2 regions of the Streptococcus pantholopis genome follow, and region 1 is predicted to be linked to the other one. Evidence: predicted binding sites of a transcription regulator. Region 1 holds the regulator's gene; the other holds the start of a gene.
The links. Region 1 encodes HrcA, which represses chaperone genes, less so after heat shock. Its sites were predicted from a motif close to TTAGCACTCNNNNNNNNNGAGTGCTAA; they were not measured.
Positions count from the first base shown of each region.

Region 2: a site for HrcA is predicted at 2,336-2,362, ahead of A0O21_RS06680 (ATP-dependent Clp protease ATP-binding subunit). Genes of this name have one in related genera too.

Region 1 is NZ_CP014699.1:1,699,268-1,703,563, forward strand. It holds gene dnaK (molecular chaperone DnaK) at 1-641, opposite strand, end outside; gene grpE (nucleotide exchange factor GrpE) at 867-1,406, opposite strand; gene hrcA (heat-inducible transcriptional repressor HrcA) at 1,430-2,464, opposite strand; gene A0O21_RS07905 (glycoside hydrolase family 73 protein) at 2,612-3,196, opposite strand; partial or broken gene A0O21_RS07910 (M15 family metallopeptidase) at 3,197-3,781, opposite strand; gene A0O21_RS07915 (histidine phosphatase family protein) at 3,937-4,296, opposite strand, start outside.
Region 2 is NZ_CP014699.1:1,453,225-1,457,520, reverse strand. It holds gene A0O21_RS06680 (ATP-dependent Clp protease ATP-binding subunit) at 1-2,218, opposite strand, end outside; gene argF (ornithine carbamoyltransferase) at 2,443-3,423, shown strand; gene A0O21_RS06670 (YkuJ family protein) at 3,507-3,737, shown strand.

The DNA.
Region 1 (4,296 bases):
AATTCTTCAACCAAGAAATCAATAACTTTTTGGTCGAAGTCATCTCCGCCCAGTTTATTATCTCCAGCAGTGGCCAATACATCAAAAACACCGTCCCCTAATTCAAGAATTGAGACATCGAAGGTTCCTCCGCCTAGGTCAAAGACCAAAACTTTTTCATCTTTATCTGTCTTATCAAGACCATAGGCAAGGGCAGCTGCAGTAGGTTCATTGATAATGCGTTCTACCTCAAGTCCGGCAATTTTACCGGCATCTTTTGTGGCTTGACGCTGTGCATCGTTAAAGTAAGCAGGAACCGTAATAACAGCTTTGTCTACCTTTTCTCCAAGATAATCTTCAGCATAACCTTTAAGATACTGTAAAATCATAGCTGAAATTTCTTGCGGTGTGTATTCTTTTCCATTAGCCGCAACTTTTTCCGAGGTTCCCATTTTAGATTTAATAGAAAGAACCGTTTCCGGATTTGTAACCGCCTGCCGTTTAGCAGCATCTCCTACAATGATTTCACCGTTTTTAAAAGATACTACTGAAGGGGTCGTACGATTGCCTTCCGGATTTGCAATAATTTTACTTTCAGTTCCTTCCAGAACTGCTACCGCTGAGTTAGTTGTTCCTAAGTCAATACCAATAATTTTAGACATAAATACATTACCAAGAACCAGCCAAATACAGATTTTCACAATCCGGCTTATCAAGAAAACGGCAAAAACCGACTCTCTAGGTTCTCTTTCCTTTCAATTTTCTATTTCTTTTTTCTTATAGTTTTATGACATTGCGGTCGAATAGTCAAAGCCTCAAATCAAAAACAATGGCTCAGCACAGCAAGTTGCTGCCTCTTGCTTTTATAGGAGGCTTCTTATAAACCTCTAGTTATAAACAATAACCATAGCTGGTCTGAGCAAACGTTCATGCAGTTTGTAACCCTTTTGTAAAACCTCTGCGACAGTATCGGCCGGATGCTCATCATCTGCCGGCAAAGTTTGAACGGCCATATGGAAATTGTGGTCAAATTGCTGGACCTCAACTTCCTCTACACCTTCTTCTTTTAAGGCCTGCAGCAGGCTTTCCTGAACCATTTCAAGCCCCTTTTTAACATCATCTGTCAGCCCTTCTACAGCTAAAGCACGCTCAAGATTATCTAAGCTTGGCAGGATAGCCTTTGCTAAATCTTGAGAGCGGTAGCGCTGCAAATTTTGCCGCTCCTCATTTGCCCGACGCTGAACATTTTGCATTTCTGCATGAGCACGCAGGTATTTATTCTCAAAATCCTCTGCCCGTTCATTGGCCAGCTGCAGTTCCGATTTTTCAGGAGTTTCCTCCGCAGTTTCCTGCACTGAATCATCGGTCACTGTATCTGCTGCTTCAGTCTCTTTTTCAACTTCTTCATTTTTTACATCTTCTGCCAAGATTTCAACCTCTCTCTTTCTACTTAATTAACCTCGTAATGATTGCTGTTAAGGTAGCGGTAATAATCGCCCAGTTTCATAACCAGGACACGGCCAATCACATTAACCAAACTGACACTTCTTCGATAATCCATGTCAATCGGACCGATTAAAGCCAACAGACCGAAACCTCTATAAGGAATCAGATATTTGTGTGTTAAAACCGTAACATCAGCCAAAGCAGCTTCTTTACTGTCACCAACCTGAACACTGCCCATCTCATCTTCCTGTATACTGCTGCGCAAAGCAAGCGCAACACGCTGCGGATCATCCAGAAACTGATAGGTTTTTAGCTCTGCATATTCCAGTGAGTTAACTTTTCCGCTCACAAAGACAGACTCTTTGAATAACTCAGCAAAAATATAATCAAACAAATCTAAAACATTATCAGTCACAGTAAAGTACTTTTGCACAATCTGCGGAATCTCTGTTCTTAATTTATAGTGGATATCCATAACCGACTGGTCAAGCAGCCGCTCGTCCACAATTTCCTTTAAGATTAACAGATCGCGTTTAAGAAAATTTTTGGGAATAGCAAACTGTACTGTGGCAGGTTTTGATTCATCGAGCGTTAAAATTGCCAGAGCATCATGGTTGCTTAGCTGGACAATCTCAAAGCCCGTCAGCTTTTGTCTGGCCGGCTCCACATCAAGCACGACAGCAGTATAGCCTGTCATTTCTGACAAAACATGACTGGCACGCTGTAAGAGATCTTCCAGTTTGAAAGCCTCAAAATCAAATGCTTTAACAACCCGGTAAATATCTTGTTCATTAACACTGTCAAAACTGAGTGAGTGTTCGACAAAATACTTAAAACCAGCTGGGCTGGGCATACGACCGCTTGAAGTATGAGCTTTCTCAAGCAAACCTAATTTTTCAAGTTTGGCCATATCATTTCTGATTGTCGCGCTGCTTGAATCAATAAGTGTCTGCAGTTTTTTGGAGCCAATAGGTTCATGCGTTTGAGTAAACATTTCAATAATAAGATTTAAAATATCATTTTGCCGCGGAGTAATCACAAACCAATCCCCCCTTCCAAAGCATTTGGAAATTAGCACTCTTTAAGTAAGACTGCTAACTTATGTCTTTATTATACTCTTTTTAACAGGCCTGTCAAGAAAAAAATGCAAAATTTTAGCACTCTTTTTGAAAGAGTGCTAAAATTTTCAATCGTATTGTGTTAAATCATTTTTTTCAATAACCTGAGTGAGTTTTGAAGCATAATCAGGATCTGTACTAAAGCCAGCCCCTTGCAAAGACTGAGCCGGGCCCTTATACCCCTTTAAAGTAGCCATTTGTGTGTAGAGCCTATCTCCCCAAAGATCGCCGGATTTCAGTAAATCCAGGTAATCATAAACAGCTTCATCCCAGGAATGATAAATTTTAAAACGCACATTTTTTTCTTGCCAAACATTATCTATATATAATTCATCCTTTAACAGCACTGAATTATCACCGGCCTGTGCTCGGATACCAAATAAATTATGATATTTGACTGCCAGCAAATCCCTGCCATAATCCGAAGCTAAAACAGCCTGACCAAGAATAAGCGAAGGACGTAAACCATAAGAGGCAGCTGCCGTCTGAACAGTAGGAGCTATTTCTTTAATAAATTCTTCTTTTGTATAAGCAACAGCCTGTTTTTGCCTGCTGTCAGGAACATTGTCCCGCAGTGACAAAGATAGTGGAACAATCAAGATAAAAAGTAAAACAAAAGCAAGAAAGTATCTGAGAGAAAGCCGTCTTCTCAATTAATCACGCTCCTTTAACAAAGCAATATATTCTTCTAAACAAAGATTATTTTTTGTCATATACCGAGCGGATTCGGTCCCGACATACCGAAAGTGCCAGTCCTCATAGCCCACTCCTGTCAAGCTTGTTTTTTCTTCAGGAAAGCGCAAAACAAAACCGTAATCAGGCGCAAGTTCAGCTATTTGGGCTACTACGTCAGGGTCACTGGCATTTAAATAATCTACCGTACTCATATCAATCGCCAGACCTGTTTGATGCTCACTGGCTCCAGCAGGCTGAGAGTAAGTTTTAACTAGTTCTTCAGCCTGACTTTGAGTTAAACTAGGGTCGTCAGCCCGCTCTTGGCTGACATAGTTATCAAACAGCTCTTCCTGATAGGCTACACTGCGGTAACCCGATATAAGATGTTCACTGCTGTCAATCGCCTGAGCGGCCGCTAAAAATTCCCGAACATTGTCTGCAATACGGGAGTCAACCGCTACACCATCAACTTCAGTCAAACTCGGATTCATTTCAGCAGTAACGTTGTCACGGTTAACAAGAACCAATTCCCAGTCATCTGCCGATACATCAGGTAAAGCCGCAACTGTCTGTTCTTTGCTGGCTGCCACTGATGACGAAGAACTTGAAGCCAGCGGGCCGTCTTTACTCTCCTGCTGATAATTGAAGAGATAAACAGTCATAGCCGCAACTGCCAACATTATCAGAAATAATGTAAAAGTCAGTAAATTTCTTTGTTTCATGCGTTTTCTACGTCTTCTAAAATCTTTCTTCCTATTTGCCGGTAAGACATATCACCAACAGTCTCAAGTATAAACCGGCCGTCCTCATAATTAGCAACAGTAACCGAGCCATTATCCAGAGAAAGCCGCGGCTGATTAGGTTCCACCAGCCAGGCAAAGGTATTGATGGTCATACCATGACTTACAACAATAGCATTGCCGCCGCCTTGCTCCTCCATTTGTACAGCAATCGCTTCAAATCCATCATAAATCCTTTTTCGCAGAACAGGCCAAGGCTCTGCCCAGTTAGCAGTATCTACTTCAACAAGACTTTCAGCCAGCTCAGGATAAGGAACATCCTTCATATCACGGCCATT
Region 2 (4,296 bases), 250 kb from region 1:
CAGATTTAATCACGATTTTGCCGCTGCTGGACATAACTGCCTTAAGATTTTTTTCGGTTGGATTTTCCAAATAATAATCTGTAATCGCATCTTCGATGTTTTCCTGAATGGTGCGGCGAAGCGGACGAGCACCCATTTTTGGATCATAGCCCAAATCAACCAGCTTTTCTTTTACTTTATCGGTGACATCAAGGTGAATTCCGCTGTGGCTGAGCCGAGCATTAACATCATCGAGCATCAAATCAACAATATGCAGTAGGTTATCCTTGTCAAGTGCTCTAAATTCAATGATACCATCGAAACGGTTCATAAATTCAGGGCTGAAGAAATTGCTGAGCTCTCCCAAAACAGAATTAGTACGTCCTTCGCGGGCTGCTCCGAAACCAACATTGGCCTCAGTGCGGCCGGTACCTGCATTTGAAGTCATGATAATGATAGTATCTTTAAAGCTGACTGTCCGGCCCTGGCCGTCCGTTAAGCGTCCGTCGTCAAGGACTTGCAGGAATGTATGCAGCACATCCGGATGCGCTTTTTCAACTTCATCAAGCAGAATCAGTGAATAAGGGTTTCGGCGGACCTGTTCTGTCAGCTGTCCGGCTTCTTCATAGCCGACATAGCCTGGAGGAGCTCCGACCAGTTTAGCGACAGAATGCTTTTCCATATATTCCGACATATCAAAACGAATCATGCTGTCTGCCGATCCAAACAGTTCTATTGCCAGCTGTTTGGAGAGCTCTGTCTTACCTACACCGGTAGGACCAACAAAGAGGAAAGAACCGATAGGGCGGTTAGGTGTTCCTAAACCGACCCGGTTTCGGCGGATAGCCTTGGCAATTCGCTCAACAGCATCATCCTGACCGATAACGTGGGCTTTTAAATCATCAGCAAGACTGATAAGCTGTGACTGTTCTTTTTCTTTTAAATCCCCGACCGGAATATTCGTTTTTTGTTCAACGATGGCTTCAATCGTCTTTTCAGTGATAACAGGGACATCCTGTTCATCAACCTTTTGTTTTTGCATTTCCTTATATTTGGCAATCTGATCGCGGAAATAAGCAGCCCGTTCATAGTCTTCATCACGAGTAGCCTGTGCTTTCAGGTTTTCTGCTTCAGTCAGGCGCTGATCGATTTCTTTAGGATCAACAAAATTCAAGGTTAAGTTCATCTTAGACCCGGATTCATCAAGCAGGTCGATGGCCTTATCCGGTAAGAAGCGGTCTTGGATGTAACGGTTTGAAAGAAGAGCAGCTGCTTCGATAGCATCATCGCTGTACTTAACATGGTGATAGTCTTCGTATTTCTTCTGAATCCCCTTAAGAATAGTAATGGTTTCAGCAACAGAAGGTTCGTCAACCTTAACTGGCTGCATCCGGCGTTCCAGAGCAGCATCTTTTTCAATAATACGGTATTCCTTAAGTGTGGTGGCTCCGACTAACTGCAGCTCTCCTCTAGCCAAAGCCGGTTTGAGAATATTGCCGGCATCCATATTGCCGTCACCCGCAGAGCCGGCACCGACAATTTCATGAATTTCATCAATGAAGAGGATAACATCCTGACGCTTGCGAATCTCTTCCATAAGTTTTTGCATGCGTTCTTCAAATTGGCCGCGAATACCGGTTCCTTGAACAAGGCTGACCACATCAAGTCGGATAACCTGCTTGTTTTTTAGTTTTTGCGGAACATTACCATCAACAATCTTTTGAGCCAGACCCTCAACAACAGCTGTTTTACCGACCCCGGGCTCACCGATAAGCACAGGATTGTTTTTAGTGCGGCGGTTGAGGATTTCAATGAGCCGGACAATCTCTTCATCGCGTCCGATAACAGGGTCAATGTCGCCTCGGCGGGCAATTTCAGTGACATTGATGCCATATTCTTCTAACAGGCCGTTTGGCTGCTGAACTTGCGGACCGTTAGGCCGTCCGTTACTGCCACCCCCGCCTCGGCCGCCCCCGGCCTGTGTAGGAGGTGTGTTAGGGAGCTGGCCGTTAAAGGCCCGGAAATTGTTTAAATCGCCAAAGAAATCATCAAAGAATGGGTTCCCAGTGTTGCTTTGATCCTGAGGCTGTTTACTGAGACCGCCTAAAATCGTATTATTAGGGTCAGTTTTCATGATTTGGTAGCAGTTCTGACAAAGATCTATTTGTCTTTGCTTACCATTAACATTTGTATATAAGTGAATGGTTGCTTCATTTAGATTACAATTTTGACAGAGCATAAAATAACCTCCCTTGTCATTTTCAATTCATTTGACCTTATTTAGTCAAAGATGGTCAAACTTTATATTCATATTATAACACCCCATAAAAAGAATTCAAGTAAAAAGTTTAAAAATTTAGCACTTTATCCATGAGAGTGATAAAAAATTTTTTTCAGAAAAAAACTTGCCAAAAAATGTATAATAATGTAAAATTAAATGTATAAAAATACAGGAGAAAAGCAATGAATGCCCCCCTATCTTTTTTAAAAGAGGTTGATTTCAGTAAAGAAGAACTCTTGGAGCTGATTGATTTAAGCCTTCATTTCAAACAGCTAAAAAAAGAGAAAACCCCTCACCATTATTTAGAAGGCCTCAATATTGCTCTTATTTTTGAGAAAACCAGCACACGGACACGATCAGCCTTTACTGTTGCCGGACAAGATTTAGGTATGCAGGTTACTTATCTTGGTTCGGATGAAATCCAGCTTGGCCGTAAGGAATCTGTTGCTGATACGGCTAAGGTTTTGGGTTCAATGTTTGATGGCATTGAGTACCGTGGTTTTAAGCAGGAAGATGTGGAAACTTTAGCCCGCTATGCCGGAGTGCCTGTTTGGAACGGTCTGACTGATACATGGCATCCGACCCAGATGATTGCTGATTTTATGACTTTAAAAGAAGTCTTTGGTTCTTTAGAGGGTCTGCATATCGCTTATGTAGGCGATGGCCGCAACAATGTAGCACACTCGCTTTTAGTTACAGCAGCTATTTTAGGAGTCAATATTACGATTATTGCCCCCGCTTCACTGCAGCCGGAAAAGGAAATTGTTGCGCTTGCTGAGCAGCATAATAACGGGGCTCTCATCAAGATTACAGATGAGCTTGAAGCTGTTGAGGGAGCCGACATGCTCTATACAGATGTTTGGGTATCCATGGGAGAAGAGATTGATTTCAAGGAGCGGATTGACTTGCTGCTGCCCTATCAGATCAATGCAGAACTTCTTGCAAAAACAGGTAAAACTAATACTGTTGTAATGCACTGTCTGCCAGCTTTTCACGACCGTAAAACAGAGATTGGCTTGAGTCTTTATGAAAAATACGGCCTTGCTGAGTTGGAAATTACAGACGACATTTTTCAAAAGCACAGTCCCATTATTTTTCAGGAGGCAGAGAATCGTCTGCACTCAATCAAAGCTATCATGTACTATTCTTTAAAAGAAGGATAAAGAGGAACATCTTTTCTTGTGAGTTTAGACTTATTTGTGTTAAAATAATAAAGGATAGATAATAAACTTATAGGAGAATAGCCATGGAATCACATTTAGTGAGAATTATCAATCGTCTTGATTTAATGGCGACTGATGGTGCCAATCTTAAACGTAATTTTGAACGCGATGGTGTTGTTGTCGCAGAAGTCTCTTTCAGCAATGAGCCGGAGGCTGGTCCGGTTTTTACCTTACGTGATGTTGAAGCGCATGAGACCTACTCGTTTGATAGTATTGATCTTATTGCAATGGAAATTTATGACTTATTGTATTAAACCATAAACAAGGGTCGGAGCATTTGTTCCGGCCCTTTTTCACTGGGATTTTAGACCATGTTCAATTCATCAAGATACAAAGGACGTGAAAAACGCAAAAGGAAAATAGGGGACTGACTGACGAATCGCCAGATTCTAAGTCAGGACATCTTTTTCCCGCAGCGTTTAGACCATGTTCAATTCATCAAGATACAAAGGACGTGAAAAACGCAAAAGGAAAATAGGGGACTGACTGACGAATCGCCAGATTCTAAGTCAGGACATCTTTTTCCCGCAGCGTTTAGGCCGTGTTCAATTCAATAAGATACAAAGGCCGTTAAAAGAGCAAAGCAAAAATAGGAAAATTGACGAAGAGTCCCTAAGACTCTAGGAGATTTTATCTTTTTTGCACAGCTCTTAGGGCGTGTTCAGTTCAATAAGATACAAAGGCCGTTCAAGCTCACAGCCAAAAGACGGTAAGCCAGAAATCTGTGATTTCGCAGACGCCCTCTGCCAAGACGACTAGAAGGGGGCAGTCAGCTCTTAAGGTACCAGTCTGAGCAGGTTTTCTGGTTTGAAA